4 regions of the Sphingomonas rustica genome follow, and region 1 is predicted to be linked to each of the others. Evidence: predicted binding sites of a transcription regulator. Region 1 holds the regulator's gene; each other region holds the start of a gene.

Region 1 (4,975 bases):
ACCGCGGGCACCATGCTGGTCGTGCTGCGCCTGCTGGCGCTCAGTCCCTGGCTGGCGCTGCGGCTGCGGCTGCCGCTGGTCGCCGCGGGTGCGGGGGCGGCGGCCGCGATCGGCTATACCCTGCTGACCGGCGCCGAAGTTCCCACGATCCGATCCTGCGCCGCGGCGCTGCTGGTGCTGCTCGCGCTCAGCCTGGGGCGGGAGGCGATCACGCTCCGGCTGGTCGCGACCGGCGCGTGCTTCGTCCTGCTGCTCTGGCCCGAGGCGCTGGCGGGGCCCAGCTTCCAGCTCAGCTTCGCCGCGGTCACCGCGATCGTCGCCTTGCACGAGAATCGTACCGTGCGCCGGTGGTTCGAGCGACGCGAGGGCGAGGGGCGGGCGGTGCGGCTGACGCGCGGCCTGGCGTCGCTGCTGCTGACCGGCATCGCGGTCGAACTGGCGCTGATGCCGTTGGCGCTGTTCCACTTTCACAAGGCCGGACTCTATGGGGCGCTGGCCAATATCGTCGCAATCCCGCTGACGACCTTCGTCATCATGCCGCTGGAGGCGCTGGCCTTGCTGCTCGATCTGGTCGGGCTTGGCGCACCGGTCTGGTGGCTGACGGCGCAGGCGCTGAACCTGCTGCTGTGGATCGCGCGCACCGTGTCGTCGGCACCGGGCGCGGTCGCGGCGCTGCCCGCCATGCCGATGGCTGCCTTCGCGCTCTGCGTGGCTGGTGGACTCTGGCTCGCCCTGTGGCGAACGCGGATCCGGCTGGTCGGGGCGGTGCCGCTGACGATCGGCATGGCCTGGGCGCTGATGACGCCGCCGCCCGATCTGCTGGTGACCAGCGACGGGCGCCATCTGGCGATCCGGACCGCCAATGGCGGGATGGCGCTGCTGCGCGACCGTGCGGGCGACTATATGCGCGACATCCTGGCCGAAAATGGCGGCGAGCAAACGCTGGCATTGCTCGGCGAGGAGCCGGCGGCGCGCTGCAGTCCCGATGTCTGCGCGATCGACGTCGCCGCGGGCGAGCGCCGCTGGCGGGTGGCCGCGACGCGCAGCGCCTATCATCTGCCCTGGACGGAGATGTCTGCGCTGTGTGCGCGAAGCGATATCGTCGTCAGCGACCGGCGACTGCCGCTGGGTTGCACGCCGCGCTGGCTGAAGCTCGATCGCGCGATGCTGGCGCGGACCGGCGGCGTCGCGATCCGTTTTTCCGATGGCCATGTCGCCACGGTCAGCCGCGGCACGCAGCATCCATGGCTTGACCCGCCCCGGGTGATGCCGCCACGACAGCGGACACCCCGTCGGAGAGGCGATTGATGCGTGCGTTAGCTGTTGAGCCGTCGATGCGATCGGCTGTCGCGGTTTTGGCGGCGGCGGGGCGATGACCAACCCGCTCGACCGCGTCCCGCCGCACCTCGTCATTTCCGACTTTCTCCCGGCCGCAGACCATGTTGCGCTGATCGACTGGACGCTGGCGAACCAGGCGCGGTTCGAGCCGTCCGGGCTGGGGCGGGAGCGGGCGCTCGACACCGGCTTCCGCAATTCACTGAGCCTCAGAGGCGAAGGCCCCCGGCCCTGGGTGGCGCCGCTGACGGCGACCATGATGCCGTTGGTGCCGGGCTGGTGCGCGGCGCTTGGCATTGCGCCCTTCACGCTCGACCAGCTCGAGTTCGACATGGTCGCCTATAATGACGGCGCCTTCTACCGCCGCCATGTCGACACCGGCGTGGGCGGCGGGCGAACCCCCCGGCCCGGGTCCGCAGCCTTTCGGATGATCACCGCCGTCTATTATTTTCACCGCGAGCCGAAGCGATTCCAGGGCGGTGCCCTGCGTCTCCACTCGCTGGCGCATGACATTTCCTATGGCGACGTGCCGCCGACCCAGAACAGCCTGGCGGTCTTTCCTGCCTGGGCCCGGCATGAAGTCATGCCGGTCGCCTGTCCGTCTCGCGACTTTGCCGACTCGCGCTTCGCGATCAATTGCTGGGTGCGCCGGACGCCGCCGGCGGCGGTCGCATGAACCTGCTTCAGCGTCCGCCCATCCACGCCCGCCGCGACGACGTGCTGCCGCAGGCGGAGCATGCCGCGCTGATCGACTGGGCGCTCGCCAACGAGACGGCGCTGTCGGACTCGAGAGTGGGCAAGGGCCAGGTCAGCGACGATCGCAGGCGCGCGCGCAGCTTCTATGGCAGCGCGGATTGGAAGCGGACCAGCGTCGCGCATATCGACGCGCTGCTGCCCGGCATCCTCGCCGATCTCGGCATGGCGCATTTCCGGCGCGACGGGTTCGAGATCGAGATGGTCGTCTATGGCGATGGCGGTCATATCCGGCCGCATCACGACACCGCCACCGGGCTCAGCCGACATCCGCACGACCGGGTGGTGACGATCGTCTATCATTTCCACCGCGAGCCGCAGGGTTATTCGGGCGGTACGCTGAGGTTGCTGGCGAAGATGCCCGGCGCCGACGGCAAGCGCGCCTGTGTCGACCTGGAGCCGCGTCAGAACGGATTGATCGCCTTTCCCAGCCTGGCGATCCACGAAGTGCTGCCGGTCAGCGTGCCCTCAGGCCGTTTCGAGGACTCGCGCTTCGGAATCAATTTCTGGGCGCAGCGTCATTATCGCGCCGCGGCGGGGGCGGACGCTGTCGCCGCCGACCCGATCCGGGCTGGCGGCGAACAGGATCAATAGCGGCGCAGCAATCCGGCGAGCTTGCCCTGGATCCGCACCTGGCCGGGCGCATAACGCTGCGGCGAATAATCGCGGTTGGCGGGGTCGAGCCGGACCATCGATCCTTCCTTGCGGAAGAATTTCAGCGTCGCCTCGGCTTCGTCGATCAGCGCGACGACGATCTCGCCGTCCCGCGCACTCTCGGTCTTGCGGATCAGCGCATAGTCGCCGTCCAGAATACCGGCCTCGACCATCGAGTCACCCGCAACCTCAAGCGCATAATGCTCGCCAGCACCCAGCAGTGCGGCAGGAACCGGAAGCATCGACGATCCTTCCAGCGCCTCGATCGGGGTACCGGCGGCGATCCGGCCGTGCAGCGGAATTTCGAGGACGTCATTGGCCGGTTCGCGAACCCGCGGGGCCAGGGCGACGACATTGTCCTCGACCGGCGCCTTGGCGGCGGGCGCAGACCTGGTTTCGCCACGCTCCGGCATCTTGATGACTTCCAGCGCGCGGGCGCGATTGGCGAGGCGACGGATGAAACCGCGCTCCTCCAGGGCCGAGATCAGGCGATGGACACCGGACTTGGACTTGAGGTCGAGCGCTTCCTTCATTTCCTCGAACGACGGCGAGACGCCGGTGTCGTTTAGACGGTCGTTGATGAAGCAGATCAGCTCGTGCTGCTTGCGGGTGAGCATGCCCCGGGTCCTCTCGTTGGAACAGACTGGGAACGTTTACGCAATGTTCCGGAAGCGTGTCAAGCGATATCGAGGATCGCCACCGGCGCGCCTCGCTCGACCGCGGGCGCATGCGGGTCGCGCAGGATCAGGCAGTCGGCGCGGGCGAGGGTGCGCAGCATCGAACTGTCCTGGATGGTCGAGGCGAAGGCGCGCCCGTCAACCAGCGTCCCGCGCAGATAGTCGGTGCGATGGTCGTTGGCCGACAGCGCCTCTCCGGCAGTCACGATCCGCGGCTCCGGGAAGGGGCGAGCGGCGCCCGACAGATGCGCGACCAGCGGGCGAACGAACAGCTGCGTCGTGACGAAGGCGGAGACCGGATTGCCGGGCAGCCCGAGCAGCACCGCCTTGCCCAGGCGACCCGCCATCATCGGCTTGCCCGGCCGCAGCGCGATGCGCCAGAAATCGATCGTCGCCCCCGCCGCCTCCAGTGCCGGCCGCACCAGGTCGTGATCGCCCACCGATGCGCCGCCGGTGGTGACCAGCAGGTCGGCATCGACCGACCGGAATGCCGCCTCCAGTATCTCGGCGCGGTCGGGCAGGATGCCGAGATCGATCAGTTCGACCGGCAGGCCGGCAAGCTGCGCCGCGAGCATCAGCCGGTTGGTCTCGGGCAGCTGGCCGGGTGCCAGCGGGGTGCCCGGTTCGACCAGTTCGTCGCCGGTCGCGGCGTAGGCGACGCGAACCCTACGCCGCACCGGAAGCGTCGCATGTCCCGCCACGCCGGCCAGCGCCAGCCGCTGCGGCGTCAGCCGCGCGCCGGCGGCGATCAGCATGTCGCCCTCGGCGAAATCCAGTCCGCGCCGCCGGACGTTGCGCCCGTGATGCCGCGGCCCTTCGCCCGCCAGATGCAGCACCGCGCCGTCGCGCCGTGCCTCTTCCTGGACCATCACCGTGTCGCTGCCCGCGGGCAGCGGGGCGCCGGTGAAGATGCGGACCGCCTGTCCCGCCCCGACGGCCTGGTCGAACCCGTGCCCCGCCGCACTCTCGCCCGTCACCTGCCAGGGCCCCGGCATGTCGTCGAAGCGGATGGCATAGCCGTCCATTGCCGACAGGTCGGCGTCGGGCTGGGTGCGCAATGCGACGATCTCGGTTGCGGCCCAGCGGCCATGTGCCTGCGCGAGCGGGACGGTCTCGACATCGACCGAGGGGGCGAGGGCGATCAGTCGCTGCTGCGCATCCGCCACGGGGAGAAGGACTGCCATCCGGACAGCCGTGGCACAGATCCCGGATCAGGCGAAGTCGGTTTCCGCGATCGGATCCGCCTTGCGCGCGGTCCAGGCGGGAAGGGGGACTTCATGCTGCCAGCGCGTTTCCTCGGGCAGCGGCAGCGCGACCAGCCGGTCTCCCGCCTCGAAGAACAGTCCGAGCTGATCGAGCCGCTCCAGCGTCTGGCGCCCGTCCTCGCCATGGCCCGCGAACCGCGCCATCAGCCGGTCGCGCGGGATCGGCTCGCGCATCGTCTCCAGCATGGCGGCGGCGAGTCCGCCCAGCCGATAATGGCTCGGCTCGGCGCCGCGGGTATCGACGATCGCGATTCCGTCGCCGTCCTGGCGCCATGACAGGATCACTTCGCG
Region 2 (4,975 bases), on a different contig from region 1:
TCGAGGCAGCTCCCTCTCCACCATGCTGCGCATGGTTCCCCTCTCCCTCCGGGAGAGGATTTGGGGCCTTAGTCGTTTAGGTCTTTCAAGGCCTCATCGGCGCGCTTTCGGTGACGTCGGAGTCCGCTGGCCCGCCATGTGGCAACCCGCGTCTCGGCCCACACCTCAGGCATATGCGTAAGGCCCGCCCTTCTCCAGCGCGGCCTGATAGGCTGGGCGGGCGTGGATGCGGTCGAGCCACGCCTTGATCGCCGGGCGACCTTCGGTTGCGCCGGAGCGGGTCACCGCCGCCTCTAGCGGGAAGCTCATCATCACATCGGCGGCAGTGAAGGAGTCGCCGGCAAACCACTCGCGGCTGGCCAGTTCGGACTCGACCCAGTCGAGATGGACGTCGACCATTGGCCGGAACTTCTTGAGCGCGACCTTGCCCATCAGCGGGACCTTGCCGAGCACCAGCGTGACGAACAGCACCGGCATCAGCGAGCCCTCGGCATAATGGAGGAAGTGGCGATAGCGCAGCGCATCACCGCGATCGCCCGGCGCGCCAAGCCGACCGTCCGCCTTCTCGACCAGATATTCGATGATCGCGCCGGTCTCGGCAATCGTCTGGCCGTCACCGGTGATCACCGGTGACTTGCCCAGGGGATGGACCTGGCGAAGCTCCGGGGGTGAGAGCATCGTCGCCTTGTTCCGCTCATAGCGCTTGACCGTATAGGGAAGCGCCAGTTCCTCGAGCAGCCAAAGCACCCGCTGCGACCGCGAATTTTCCAGGTGGTGGACGGTAATGGTCATGGCGATCGAGTCCCCTGCAATAACCGACCCAGCCTAGCGAACCCACCGGCTTTGTCGAATGCCGAGCGTGGTGACGCGGCTTCCGCATTCGGCCGTGCGGACAGACGATTGCCTGTCCTGCCTGCCAGGCGTCAGGCGACCGAAGCCGGCCCATCCACGGCGACGAGATTCGGGCACAACGCCGAGAGCCCGGCGCGGGCGGGCGCCGGGCTTCCCGATGGGACGGGTCCCGTGACCACCGCCGACACGAGCATGTCGGCGCGGCCGAAACTGTCGAGGGAAGGCGGGGCAGCGCTCGGCCACCCCTGCCCTACTCAGAGATCTTCGTCGTCGCCGTCATCCGCGTCAGGACCGGCCATCATCTCTTCGGCCACCTGGGCGGTGCGGTTGCGGATCGCGGCTTCGAGCCGGGCGCAGAGCTCGGTATTCTCCTTGAGGAAATTCTTCGAATTCTCGCGGCCCTGGCCGATGCGGACGCTGTCATAGCTGAACCATGCGCCCGACTTCTCGACCAGACCGGCCTTGACGCCGAGGTCGAGGATCTCGCCGATCTTCGAAATGCCCTCGCCATACATGATGTCGAATTCGACCTGCTTGAACGGCGGGGCGACCTTGTTCTTCACCACCTTCACGCGGGTCGCGTTGCCGATGATCTCGTCACGGTCCTTGATCTGGCCGGTGCGACGGATGTCGAGACGAACCGAAGCGTAGAATTTCAGCGCGTTGCCGCCGGTCGTGGTTTCCGGATTGCCGTACATCACGCCGATCTTCATGCGCAGCTGGTTGATGAAGATCACCATGCAGCGCGAGCGGCTGATCGATCCGGTCAGCTTGCGCAGCGACTGCGACATCAGCCGGGCCTGAAGGCCGACATGGCTGTCGCCCATCTCGCCCTCGATCTCGGCGCGCGGCACCAGTGCCGCCACCGAGTCGACCACCAGCACGTCGATCGCGTTGGAACGCACCAGCGTATCGACGATTTCCAGCGCCTGCTCGCCGGTATCCGGCTGTGACACGATCAGCTCGTCGATGTTCACGCCAAGCTTCTTGGCATAGACCGGATCGAGCGCATGCTCCGCGTCGACGAACGCGGCGGTGCCGCCGGTCCGCTGCGCCTCGGCGATGACGTGCAGCGCCAGCGTCGTCTTGCCCGAGCTTTCCGGGCCATAGACCTCGATCACGCGGCCGCGCGGCAGCCCGCCGACGCCGAGCGCGATGTCGAGCCCCAGCGATCCGGTCGAGATCGCCTCGACCTGCATCGTCTCCTTCGACCCGAGCCGCATCGCCGAGCCCTTGCCGAAGGCGCGGTCGATCTGCGCGAGTGCGGCGTCCAGCGCCTTTTGACGGTCGTTCGAAGTCGCCATCTTGTTGTCGATCACCTTGAGTGAAGCAGCCATTCGAGGTCCCCGTCGCTAATCGGTTTGGGTCGTGGGTACAACCGTGTTGGAAACGACGTATTCCATTTGTTCTGGCGGAACAAGGGTAGAACTGAGATTCTGGAACAAAAAGTGTCCAAAACCGATGCGACTGCGATTGCAATCAGAAAAGCATGCGCAGCGGATTGGCCGGATCCGCCAGCAGTTTCACGGTCAAGGCCACCGACATGATGACGAGCAGCGGCCTTACGCCCCGTCCGCCGAAGCGGATCGCCAGCCGCGCGCCCAGCTGGTTGCCGACGATATTCGCCGCGGCCATCGACAGGCCGAGGACCCACATCACCTTGCCGCCGCCGATCATCGCCAGCAACCCGGCGACATTGGTCGCGAGGTTGAGGAACTTCGCATTGGCGATCGCGCGCACCAGCCCCAGCCCGCCCAGCGCGACCATCACCGTGATCAGGAACGATCCCGCGCCCGGCCCGAAAAAGCCGTCATAGAATCCCACTCCGGCGACCGCCAGCGAGAGCCCGGCCCGCCCCAGTCGCGCATGACGATCGACATCGCTCATCGGCGGGGCCAGCAGGAAGTACAGCCCCATCAGGATCAGCAGCACGGGAACGAGGCCCGCCAGGATCGAGGGATCGATATGCTGAACCGTCACCGCGCCCGCCACCGACCCGGCAAAGGCCGATGCGGCCGGAACCGCGAAGCGGCGCAGGTCGACATGTCCCGCCTTCCAGAAGGCGAGGAAGGAGGATGCCGTGCCGATGCTGCTCTGAAGCTTGTTGGTCGCCAGCGCGGAGACCGGCGGCACGCCGATGGCCATCAGCGCCGGAATGGTCAGCAATCCGCCTCCGCCGGCCATCGCATCGATCGTCCCCGCCACCAGGGCAACCGTCATCAGCAAGGCGAGCAGTTCGAACGTCAGGTCCATCGCGGCGCCGATAGTCGCCCTTCACCGCCACGGCCAGCCCGCTTCGTCGACCGACGCGTTCAGCCTCAGTGACGCGCCGCGCCGTCGAGGTGTCGCAACTTGTCGGGATTGCGCTGGATATAGATGCCGATGATCCGGCCCTCGCGGATCTCGAACGCCGTGGTCTGGATCAACCCATCCGATTCGCGACTGATGAATCCGGGCAGGCCGTTGATCACGGCATAGCGCAGAAGCTGCGACGGCCCCTTGCGGAACAGCACCGCAAAGCCCTTGTGCAGCTTCGCCACAAGATCGGCACCCTCGATGATCGCAGGCGCAGCCGGCCGCACCCCGCCCCCGTCCGAATGCATGGCGACGTCCGCCGCCAGCAACGCGCTAAGCCCCTTCATGTCGCCGCTGCGCGATGCCGCGAAGAAGGCCCGGGCGATGTCCATCCCGTGCGGCTCGCTGACCTCGAACCTCGGACGGTCGGCGCGGACATGGGCCCGCGCCCGGGTGGCCAGCTGGCGACAGGCAGCGGGTTCGCGCCCGATCGTCACGGCGATCTCGTCGAACCCCACCCCGAAGACGTCATGCAGCAGGAAGGCGGCGCGTTCGAGCGGCGACAGTCTTTCGAGCGCCAGCAGCAGCGGAAGGGTCACGTCCTCGACCTCCCCTTCCCCCTCCTCGACCACCGGCTCGGGCAGCCAGGGCCCGACATAGGTCTCGCGCCGCACCCGGGCGGACTTGAGCTGGTCGAGGCACAGCCGCATCACCACCCGCCGCAGCCAGGCTTCCGGTTCGGCAATGACCGACCGGTCGGCGCGGTGCCATCTGAGATAGGCCTCCTGGACCATATCCTCGGCATCCGCGACCGAGCCCAGCATGCGATAGGCGACCCGGCTGAGCCGGGGACGCAGCGGATCGAAGCTGGCGGCGGCATCCGCCTCGCGCCCGTCCCCGGCCTCGCCCGGCATCAGGCCGCCGCCCGTGCCGGGGCGCTGCCGGGATGGCTCAGCCGAAATCCGGCGCCGATCCGGTTGAAGGCGTTGATCGCGCCGATCATCAGCGTCAGGCTGACCCGCTCGGCTTCACTGAACTCGGCCTCGACCATTGCGTAATCCTCGTCCGCCACGCCCTGCGGCGTCAGCCGGGTCAGCGCCTCGGTCCAGGCCAGCGCCGCCCGCTCCCGCGCGGTATAGAGCGGCGATTCGCGCCAGGCGTCCAGCATGAAGATGCGCATCTCGCTTTCCCCCGCCTTGCGCGCGTCGAGAGCGTGCATGTGCAGGCAGATCGCGCAGTGATTGAGCTGCGAGGCGCGGATCTTCACCAGTTCCTGCAGCGGCGTCTCGATCCCGCTGTGCCGCGCCGCGGTCATCGCGAAGTCGATCAACGGCTGGGTCAGTTGCGGCTGGGTCAGATACGGATTCATACGTTCGGTCATCGTCACGGTCCTTGTCGGTCGGGCTCATTCCCGCCGTCATGACGATATCGCGGCGGCGCGTGTGACATGGCCGGCCGGCATCGCGGCACGATCCTGTACAACCCGTTGAATGAGCGCGTGATATTTATCGCGATCGAACTGTGCCGGGACCTGCACCGCACCGCCCTCTCAAAAAGAAGCATTGTGGCGAAATCGCGCGTTGCGGTCCGCGCCGAAACCCCTAGAGGCGCATCATGGCTCAGCACCCGCTTCGGTTTGCCAATTTCCGCTATTATCTGATCGCCCGCTTCTGTTCGACGCTGGCGCAGATGGCGATGGTCATCGTCATCGGCTGGCAGGTCTACGACATTGCCCGCCGCACCATGGGCATCAAGGAAGCCGCGTTCCAGCTCGGCCTGATCGGCGTCGCCCAGTTCATCCCGCTGCTGTTCCTGTCGCTGTTCGCCG
Region 3 (4,975 bases), on a different contig from region 1:
CATCTATGTCGTCTCCGATGGCGAAGAAACCTGTGGCGGCGATCCCGTCGCCGTCGCGCGCCGGATCAACACGGGCAAGAGCCGCGCCATCGTCAACGTCATCGGCTTCGGCCTGCCGTCCGGCGAAGCGGCAGCATTGAAGGCGGTGGCGGACGCCGGCGGCGGCAGCTTCGTCAACGTCGCGAACCAGGCGGACTATGATCGCACGATGGCGCAGGTGCGCGAAGCCAACCGAACTGCGCGCAACATGGCCAGCCTCAGCAACTCCGCCAGTCGAAACAGCCTGAAGGCTTCCGCAGCCTCGACCCGCGCTTCGCTCTGCGTCAGCGATATCGTCGCGAGCGAAAGCCGGCGCATGAGCGACGACATTGCGGACCGGGACAAGCGCGGGATGCCCTATCCCCGCGCCGGCGAAGCATTGAGACTTCAGCAGGAGCGCCACCGCGCATTGCTTCAACGCAGCCAGGCGTTCTCGCGGGCGTCGCTGGACAGCGCGGCGGCTGCACGCGAGCGGATGGAGAAGGCCGACGCTGCAGCAAGATGACCGTGATCGGGCACGATCGGTCCGGCCGGCCGACCGGGCGGCCCGTCACCCCTTGCGCGCGATCGTATCGTGATAGCCGTCCAGCGCCGCCTGGTTGATCCGGTCCCACTGGTAATCCAGCCCGCGCCGGTGCCCGGCCGCGCCGGTCGCCTTGCGATAGTCATGGTCGGTCGCGAACTTCTCCAGCGCATCGGCATAGGAATCGAGGTCGTTGGGATCGCACAGCAATCCGCTGACGCCCGGCTCGACGATCCCGACCGGGCCGGTGGCATAGGCGGCGACCACCGCCACGCCCGATGCCATCGCCTCCAGCGTGACATTGCCGAAGCTTTCGGTGATCGATGGGTTGAAGAACACGTCCATCGACGCGACCGCGCGGCCCAGATCCTGGCCCGACTGGAACCCGGTGAATACCGCATCGGGCACGCGCTCGGCGAACCAGTCGCGCGCCGGGCCTTCGCCGATCACCAGCACGCGATGCTTCACCCCGCGCGCCTCCAGCCGCCTGACGACGTCGGCGAACACGCCGAGTCCCTTTTCCAGCACCAGCCGGCCGAGAAAGCCGATCGCCACCTCGTCGTCGGCGATGCCCAGCGACCGGCGCCACTCCAGGCTGCGCATGCCGGGGTTGAACCGCTTGTGATTGATTCCGCGCGACCAGATGCTGACCGGCGTCGTCACGCCCCAGCTGCGCAGCAGCTCGGTCATCATCGGCCCGGTGGTCAGGACCGTGTCGGGCCGGTTGTAGAACCGCGTCAGCGCCCGGATCATCAGCGGTGTCAGGAAGCCGATGCCGTAATATTGCGGATAGGTCTCGAACCGCGTGTGCAGCGACGCGACCGAAGGCAGGCGGCGCTTGCGCGCCCAGGTGATCGCCCGGTGTCCAAGAATGTCGGGCGCCGACACATGGACCAGGTTCGGGTTGAACGCCTCCAGGTCGGGCAGCACCTTCCTGATGCCCGTGGCCAGATGATATTCGCTGCGCCCGCCCGGCATCGGCAGCGACGGCACGCTCACCAGGTCGCCGGTCGGCTCGAACGGGGGATTGTCGATGGTCGGCGAATAGACGCGCACCTTCACTCCCTGAGACAGCAGATAGCCGACCAGCAGGTTCAGCGCCTGATTGGCGCCGTCGCGGACATAATTATAGTTCCCGCTGAACAGCGCGACCCGGAGTTCATCGTTCTTCATCTGGCCCGCGCGCATAGCGCCCGGCGGGCAGGGTGTCGAGTTTGCGGGCCTTGGGCAAATCGTCCGCCCGGCGGGGCCGGGCGGGTGGCATGCTACTGAAACAAGGAGAGTTCCCGGACTGATGCGAGGCGCAGCTCGCGTTTCGATCCGGCGGAAGATTGCTCGCACGAAGGCAGGAGGCCCGAAGGGTCGCCTTCCATCCCGATCGCGGCAGCGCCTGCGATCCATGCTGCTGCACGCAACCGGTTCACCAGAGCGCCACTCCGGGATGTGCCGCCTGGTGGATGCCGGCACTCCGGCCGGCATGACGAGAAGGGGTGCCGACCGCCCGAAACACCCGTCACCCCGGATGAAATGCCGGGGGCCACCCATCCTCCATCCCGGACTGGAGGCAGCCACGACGTCCCCTGGCTCGACTACGAACCCGTCTTCAGTTCCGCCAGGTTGCTTCGTGCCTTCGTGGCTTCGTGTGAGCACCTTTTTTTACCGGGTCGCGCGCAGTACCTGGGCTGAGAATCACACGAAGACACGAAGACACGAAGGCACGAAGAGCGCAGTGGAAGGCGCTGAAGTTCAGGCAACGCACCCTGCTTTGTGCCTTGGCGTCTGTATGCGAGCATTCTCTTCCGCGCGCCCATGCTGGCCAAGCTGAAACTTGCACGAGAACACAAAGCTACGAAGGTCGCATTCCAGCCCGATTGCGATGGACCCGGCGATCTGCATCGGTGGACTCAATCGTCGCGCTATAACCCCACTCCGGGATGTGCCGCCCGGTGGATGCCGGCACTCCGGCCGGCATGACGAGAAGGGCAAGGCGCACCCCTTACGGCGTTCCCAGCGCCTCGATACTGGGGGCCCTTACCGGGCAACCGTCCGAACCTCGCCCGCCGCGAAAGAGGCGACCACGCCGGCTCCACACCGGCAGCTTTTGATGTTCCCTTCCTGTTCCACCTGCGCTACCTCCCGGCCATGGCGAAGCTGCGCAAACGATATGTCTGTCAGGCCTGCGGGTCGGTCACCTCGCAATGGGCGGGGCAATGTGCCGATTGCGGGGAATGGAACACGCTGGTCGAGGATGCCGTCGCCGTCGCCGCGTCCACCCCGTTCCAGGCCAAGCACAATCTCCAGGGCGGCGGCCGCACCATCCTGATGTCCGGGCTCGACAGCGACGTCGCGCTGCCCGAACGGATGCAGTCGGGCATTGCCGAGCTCGATCGCGCGCTGGGCGGCGGCTTCGTCGAGGCGTCGGCGACGCTGATCGGCGGCGATCCCGGCATCGGCAAGTCGACCCTGCTGCTCCAGGCCGCGGCACGGATCGCGATGCGCGGGCTCAAGGTCGCCTATGTCTCGGGCGAGGAGGCGGCCGATCAGGTCCGGCTGCGCGCACGCCGGCTGGGGCTGGGCTCGGCGCCGGTGCTGCTCGCCTCGGCCACCTCGGTGCGCGACATCCTGACGACTTTGGGCGAGGGGCCGGCGCCCGCGCTGCTGATCATCGATTCGATCCAGACCATGCATTCGGACCTGATCGAGGGCGCGCCCGGCACCGTCAGCCAGGTCCGCGCCTCGTCGGGTGAACTGATCCGCTTCGCCAAGGAACGCGGCACCGCCGTCGTGCTGGTCGGCCATGTGACGAAGGACGGCAGCCTGGCCGGTCCGCGCGTGCTCGAACATATGGTCGATACCGTGCTGGCGTTCGAGGGGGAGCGCAGCCATCAATATCGCATCCTGCGCGCGGTGAAGAACCGCTTCGGCGGCACCGACGAGATCGGCGTGTTCTCGATGGAGGCGGAGGGGCTGAACGAGGTCGCCAACCCGTCCTCGCTGTTCCTCACCTCGCGCGACGAGAGCGTGACGGGCACGGTCGTCTTCCCCGCGCTGGAGGGCACCCGCCCGGTGCTGGTCGAGGTCCAGGCGCTCACCGTCCGGCTGGCCAGCGGCGCCACGCCGCGGCGCGCGGTGGTCGGCTGGGATTCGGCGCGCCTGTCGATGATCCTCGCGGTGCTCGAGGCGCGCTGCGGGCTCAGCTTCTCGGCCTGCGAGGTCTATCTCAACATTGCCGGCGGCTACCGCGTCCAGGATCCCGCCGCCGATCTCGCGGTCGCCGCCGCGCTGATCTCGGCACTGACCGAACGGCCGATTGCCAGCGACTGCGTCACCTTTGGCGAGATCGCGCTGTCGGGCGAGATCCGCCCGGTCGCGCACGGCAATCTGCGCTGCCGCGAGGCGGCGAAGCTGGGCTTCGAAAAGGCGCTGGCGCCGGCATCGATGAAGGATCACGCCGGATTGCGGCTCTCCGGGTTCAAGAGTCTCGGCGCCTTCGTTGACCATCTGCTCGGGCGCGGATAGCGAGTCACCCGGGGTACATCCGCACCGGAGCAGGTGCGGACCGGAGGACTTTTCGACATGGCGCTGACCGGACTCGACATCATCGTGCTGATCGTGATCGGCGGCGCGGCCGTGCTCGGCTTCATCCGCGGCTTCACGACCGAGATCCTGGCGCTGGCCGTCTGGCTGGTGCTGGTGCTGGCGATCAAGCTGCTCCACACCCCGCTGGCCGCGATCCTGGCCGGTATCGTCGGCACCGCACAGGGCGCGGCGGTGCTGTCGTTCGCCATCCTGGCCGGCGTCACCTATTTCGGCGGACGGATCGTCGCCAATCTGGTCGGGTCGCGCACGCGCCAGAGTTTTCTGGGGCCGATCGACCGCGCACTGGGCTTCGGCTTCGGCGCGCTCAAGGGGCTGGTGCTGGTCAGCATCGCCTTCCTGCTCGTCGTGCTGGTCGTCGATACCGTCAGCGGCGGCCCGTCGCGACGGCCCGACTGGATCCGCGACTCCAAATCCTATCCGCTGCTCGACGCAACCAGCGCGTTCGTGGCGGATTTCGTCGATCGCCGCCGCAAGGGCGAGCCGGTGTTCGGCGAGGACGGTTCCGAACGCTCTACAAATACCAGCCGCGAGGATTGAGTTTGCGAATTCTGTTGATAGCCGCGCTTCTGGGCCTGGGCGGATGCGGCGAGGCGTGCCGGACCTGCCTCGCCTCGTCGCCGCGCAACCCGGTGGCGACCGCCGAGCTCGAGAAGATCCGCCTGTTCGACGGCGAACGCCTGCCCGGCAGCGCGCGCGACGTCTATTATCATGAGGAATGCTCGGTCGACTGCACCTACTGGCTGCGCTTCACCGTCCCCGACGCCGACGCCCGCAGCTTCGCCGCCCGGTTCCACGCCCGCCCGCGCAAGGGCT
Region 4 (4,975 bases), on a different contig from region 1:
CACGCCTGTCCAACCAATGGGACACCCGGCTTGGCGGCGTGCTGGCCGATGCGATCGGGACCAACGCCGTCGTGAAGGCCTTCGGCGCCGAGGATCGCGAGGAGCAGTTGCTCGGCCGGACGGTCGGCAAGTGGCGCCGGCGCACCCGCCGCACCTGGATGGCCTTCACCTGGGCAGGCTCCGGCCAGCTCGCGCTGCTCTGGCTGATCCGGATCGCGACGACGGGCACTGCGCTGCTGCTCTGGGCGCGTGGCCAGGCGAGCGCCGGCGACATGGCCTATGTCCTCACCAGCTATCTGGTGCTGAACGGCTATCTTCGCGAGATCGGCCAATATGTGCACCAGCTTCAGCGCGCGGTGAACGAGATGGAGGAACTGGTCCAGCTCCATGACGAACCGCTCGGCGTCGCCGATCGTCCGGGTGCCCGACCGATCCGGATCGAGGGCGGCGCGATCGGCTTCGACGCCGTGCGCTTCCGCTATCCGGGACAGGATCATCCGCTTTACGACGGCCTGTCCGTCACCATCCCGGCGGGACAGCGCGTCGGCCTCGTCGGCCCGTCTGGCTCGGGAAAGACCAGCTTCGTCAAGCTGATCCAGCGGCTCTACGATATCGACGCCGGACAGGTGACGATCGACGGGCAGGACGTGGCAGGGGCGACGCAGGCGTCGCTCCGCCGCCAGGTCGCGATCGTCCCGCAGGAATCGGTGCTGTTCCACCGCTCGCTGGCCGACAATATCGGCTATGGCCGGCCCGGCGCGACCCAGGCCGAGATCGAGCAGGCGGCGCGCCTGGCCAACGCCCATGACTTCATAATGGCGCTGCCCAAGGGCTATCGCACCCTGGTCGGCGAGCGCGGCGTGAAGCTTTCAGGCGGCGAGCGTCAGCGCGTGGCGATCGCGCGCGCCTTCCTTGCCGACGCGCCGATCCTGATCCTCGACGAGGCCACGTCCAGCCTCGATTCCGAATCCGAGGCCGCGATCCAGCAGGCGATGGAGCGGCTGATGGTCGGGCGGACGGCGATCGTCATCGCCCACCGCCTGTCGACCGTCCGCGCGCTCGACCGCATCCTGGTGTTCGCGGGCGGACGGATCGTCGAGGATGGCAGCCATGACGCGCTGCTCGCTGCGCAAGACGGCCAGTATCGCCGCCTGTTCGAGCGCCAGGCCGGCACCGCCGCACCGGAGATCGTCGCGTGAGCGAGATGCGCGGCGGCGCGGTCCCGTCGCATCCGTTGACGCGCGGCCGGGGGCACCGATAGGCTGACGGCATGAAGCATCTGACACCCTTCGCCGTCCTGGTCCTGTTCGGAATGATCGGCCTGCTCACCGGCAAGTTCGGGCTCTGGTTCCCGCTGGGCTTCCTCGCCTGCATCATCGTCGCAGTCGCGCAGAACGCACGTCAGCCCAAATAGGCCGGCAAGAGCGTCGCTTCGATCTCGTCGAGCAACCTCTCGGCCCGTCCCGGTCGCGACATCACGGCCGGGGACCGGAGCCGTGCCACGGTTATGACATCTTGCAGGTTACAGCCGACATCAAGTCGAACTGCGGAGTCACCGGCCCGAGGCGCGTGAGCCTTTTCGTGTCCGGAACGTTGTGATCGTCGCATTGGCAAACACCATCCGAGGAATCTGTGACCGCGACGCCACCGACCGAGCCGGATGCAAATGCCCGGCTGCTATCCGGCGCGCGCGCCAGCCGCCTGTTCACGGCCGGGGCTGCGCTGCTCGCGCTCCTGGCATTTGCCGCGCTGCTCTGGCAGCTCCGCCCGGTCCTGCTGCTCCTGTTCGCGGCGACACTGGTCGCGATCGTGCTCGGCGCGCTGACCCGCCTGATCTGCCGGTTCGTGCCCGTGCCCCGTCCGGTTGCGCTGGCGGTCGCGGCGATCACCCTGTTCGGCAGCATCTTCGCGATCGCCGGACTGTTCGGCACCGAGCTTGTCAATCAGGTCAACCAGCTGGCCAGGCTCGTCCCGGGCGGATGGCAGGATCTGAGCGACCGCGTCGGCGAAGAGCGGCTGAACCATATCGTCGAGCAATTCTCCCCGTCAGGCAACAATATCGTCTCGATCGTCCGGTCGATCCTGTCCTTCGTCAGCGGGATGCTGTCGGCAACGCTGCTCGCGATGCTCGGCGGCGTATTCCTGGCAGCCCAGCCCTCGACCTATCGCGCCGGATTCCGGATGCTGCTGCCCCGCACATGGGAAGAACGCGGTGACGAGACGCTGCACGAGCTGGGCGTGGCGCTTCGCCGGTTCCTCCTGGGACAGACCGTCTCGGTCATCTTCGTCGGCGTCACGATCTTCCTGGGGATGTGGCTGATCGGCGCGCCCTCGCCGCTTGCGCTTGCGGTCATCGCCGCCATTCTCGGGTTCATTCCGGTCATCGGTCCGCTGATGGCGGCGGCGCCTGCGGTCCTGATCGGCCTGACCATGGGCGGGGACGCGGTGTGGAAGATCGCCGCGATCTATTTCGTCGTGCAGCAGACCGACGGCAATCTGGTGAACGCGCTGGTCATGCGGCATTCGGTCAAGATCCCGCCTGCGGTGACCATGTTCTCACTTTTCTCGATCGGCGTGATCTTCGGACCGGCCGGACTGATCCTGGGCGGCCCGCTGACCGTCCTGTGCTTCGTGCTGATTCGAAAGCTGTGGATCGAGGGGCGGCTGGGCAAGCCGGTCGATCCATGATGCGGCGCGATCCAGGCGCGCAGCCATACGGGTTCTGCGCCGTCCGCCACAATAGCTGGAACTTCGGATCGGCCGCGTCGTTGGCTTGAGAACATATAGCGAACGAGGCCATTCACATGACGGACGATCTGCACAACCCGAAGCTCGACGAGCATCCCGGCTCCAACGCGGAAAAGGACCCGGCAGATTGGGTGTCGGGCGATGAGCCCATTACCGGCGCACAGGCGAGCTATCTCACGACGCTGAGCGGGGAAGCCCGAGAGCCTGCACCGCCCGAGGGACTTACCAAGGCCGAGGCATCGCAGCGGATCGATGCGCTGAAGGCTCAGCTCGGCCGCTGACCACGGCCCCGGACTCGTCGGTCGTCAACAGGGGCCGGACATCGCGGCCTGCCGCAATCCTGTCCGGTCCACCTTGCCGATCGCGGTCAGGGGAAGCGCGTCGCGGACCGCCACGCTGCGCGGCGTCAGGTGCCGTGCCACCCGCCCGGCCAACCAGCCGAGCAGCATGTCGGCGTCCAGGTCGAAGCCGCTGTGCGGCACCACGAACGCGACCAGCCGCTGCCCATAGTCACGATCCGCGACGCCCACGGCCGCAGCCTGAGCGACGTGCGGATGCGTCAACAGAACCGTCTCCAGCTCCCACGGATCGACATTCTCCCCGCCCGAGACGATCATGTCGTCGGTTTGCCCGCGAATGAACAACCGGCCGGCGGCGTCGCGGTGCGCGAGATCGCCGGTGGCGATCCAGCTTTCGCGGGTGATCGAGGCAGCGCTGCGCACCCACAGGGCACCCTCGTCAGCGGACCCGCCCTCGTCGCCCAGGCGGATCTGCGCGCCCCAGATCGGACGCCCGATCGTGCCGGGCGCAGCCGCCAGATCGTCGGGCAGGGCAAGCGCGGCCAGCCCGGCTTCGCTCGTGCCGTACAGATTGAAGAGGATCTCGCCCAGCCGCGCACGCGTGTCCTGCACCAGCTCGGCATCGAGGGCAGCGCCCCCCGAGACGACACATTGCAGCGGACCCAGCGCATCCGGAACCGCGAGCAGGCGCCGCAACATCGTCGGCACCACCACCAGCGTGTCGATCCGCTCGGCGCCGATCAGCGCGGCGGCAGGGCCCGCCTCGAATCTGGGCCGCAGATGCACCGTCCGCCCGAGCGCCAGCGCGACGATCAGCGACGCAAGGCCGAAACCATGAAACAGCGGCACCGCCACGAAGACCGCGCGCCGCCGCTCCAGCTGCAATGCGGCGACCAGATGCAGGAACAGCCGCAGCACGCTCCCCGGCGCCACCGCCCGGCCGGCAGGCTTGGGCAAGCCCGTCGTCCCGCCCGTCAGCACCACGATCTCGCCCGACGACTGCCGGGGCGGAGCGACCGGCGGGCGTCCGCCCGAGCGCAGAAGATCATCCGGATCGAGCGTCGCGACCCCGTCCATCGCCTCGACCGTATCCTTCGCCGCGAGAAGGAGCGAGACGCCGTGCCGATCCAGGAGCTGCGAGGCCTGCAAGGGCGGCAGCGCGGGATTGATCAGCACTGCGCGCGCACCAAGTCGCGACAGCGCAAGCAGCGCGCGCACGAAGCCCAGGCCGTTCGCCCCCGTGATCGCGACGGCCGTCCCCCGCCCCACGCCATGTCCAGCGTGCAGCATGGCGGCGATCCGCTCCGCCTGGTCGGCAAGCACACCGAACGCCACGCGCTCGCGCCCGTCCTCGATCGCCGCGTCCGCACGGATCCGTGCGCCCAGCCGGACCAGCGCGACCAGGTTGATGCCCGACCGCATCACCGCGCCCGCAAGCGCCAGCAGCGGGCCCGGCGCGAACAGGCCCGATCGCAGCATTCGTGCGGCGATCCACCGGCGCGAAGGCTGGCGACCGTTCAGCGCACCGCGCTCTGCGCCCGGTGCTCGGCCAGCGGCTCCCACGCACTTCCCGCCAGCGCGGCCGCGAGCTGCACGGGCGGCAACCACCAGGGCCGCCAGCGCCGCGACCGCGTCAGTATGGCCGCGGCGACATGGTGCGCGGCATGCTCCGGCGACATCGCCGGCACGCGATCATAGCTGCGCGTCGGCGCGATCATTCGGGTCCGCACCAGCGGCAGGTAGATCGAACTCACCGCCACGCCGACCGCGCGCAACTCGGGCGCGGCGCTGCGCAGCCATTGGTCGAACGCGGTCTTCGACGCCTGGTAGGCGGCCCAGCCCGGAGCAGGCGGCAGCAGCACATTCGCCGCCGACACGTTGATGATCTGCCCCTTCCGCGCCACCAGCCCGGGCATCGCCGCCAGCGC

Evidence for each region. Region 1 encodes LexA, which represses DNA repair genes until DNA is damaged. Its sites were predicted from a motif close to GTTCCNCNCTTGTTCT; they were not measured.
Region 2: recA (recombinase RecA) is a predicted target of LexA. The motif match lies at 2,266-2,281, and genes of this name have one in related genera.
Region 3: radA (DNA repair protein RadA) is a predicted target of LexA. The motif match lies at 2,669-2,684, and genes of this name have one in related genera.
Region 4: TPR58_RS18925 (DUF3072 domain-containing protein) is a predicted target of LexA. The motif match lies at 2,777-2,792, and genes of this name have one in related genera.

The regions. Positions count from the first base shown of each region.
Region 1 covers NZ_JBDIZK010000005.1:136,323-141,297, reverse strand. The annotation lists gene TPR58_RS10000 (ComEC/Rec2 family competence protein) at 1-1,308, shown strand, start outside; gene TPR58_RS09995 (2OG-Fe(II) oxygenase) at 1,373-2,011, shown strand; gene TPR58_RS09990 (2OG-Fe(II) oxygenase) at 2,008-2,682, shown strand; gene lexA (transcriptional repressor LexA) at 2,676-3,359, opposite strand; gene TPR58_RS09980 (molybdopterin molybdotransferase MoeA) at 3,419-4,603, opposite strand; gene TPR58_RS09975 (RiPP maturation radical SAM C-methyltransferase) at 4,631-4,975, opposite strand, start outside.
Region 2 covers NZ_JBDIZK010000006.1:179,834-184,808, forward strand. The annotation lists gene TPR58_RS11760 (glutathione S-transferase family protein) at 166-792, opposite strand; gene recA (recombinase RecA) at 1,107-2,189, opposite strand; gene TPR58_RS11770 (TSUP family transporter) at 2,332-3,105, opposite strand; gene TPR58_RS11775 (sigma-70 family RNA polymerase sigma factor) at 3,171-4,061, opposite strand; gene TPR58_RS11780 (carboxymuconolactone decarboxylase family protein) at 4,061-4,528, opposite strand; gene TPR58_RS11785 (MFS transporter) at 4,762-4,975, shown strand, end outside.
Region 3 covers NZ_JBDIZK010000002.1:258,305-263,279, forward strand. The annotation lists gene TPR58_RS04135 (vWA domain-containing protein) at 1-544, shown strand, start outside; gene TPR58_RS04140 (glycosyltransferase family 4 protein) at 590-1,735, opposite strand; gene radA (DNA repair protein RadA) at 2,705-4,081, shown strand; gene TPR58_RS04150 (CvpA family protein) at 4,139-4,699, shown strand; gene TPR58_RS04155 (hypothetical protein) at 4,702-4,975, shown strand, end outside.
Region 4 covers NZ_JBDIZK010000013.1:6,658-11,632, reverse strand. The annotation lists gene TPR58_RS18940 (ABC transporter ATP-binding protein) at 1-1,199, shown strand, start outside; gene TPR58_RS18935 (hypothetical protein) at 1,271-1,414, shown strand; gene TPR58_RS18930 (AI-2E family transporter) at 1,633-2,688, shown strand; gene TPR58_RS18925 (DUF3072 domain-containing protein) at 2,805-3,029, shown strand; gene TPR58_RS18920 (class I adenylate-forming enzyme family protein) at 3,054-4,526, opposite strand; gene TPR58_RS18915 (SDR family NAD(P)-dependent oxidoreductase) at 4,565-4,975, opposite strand, start outside.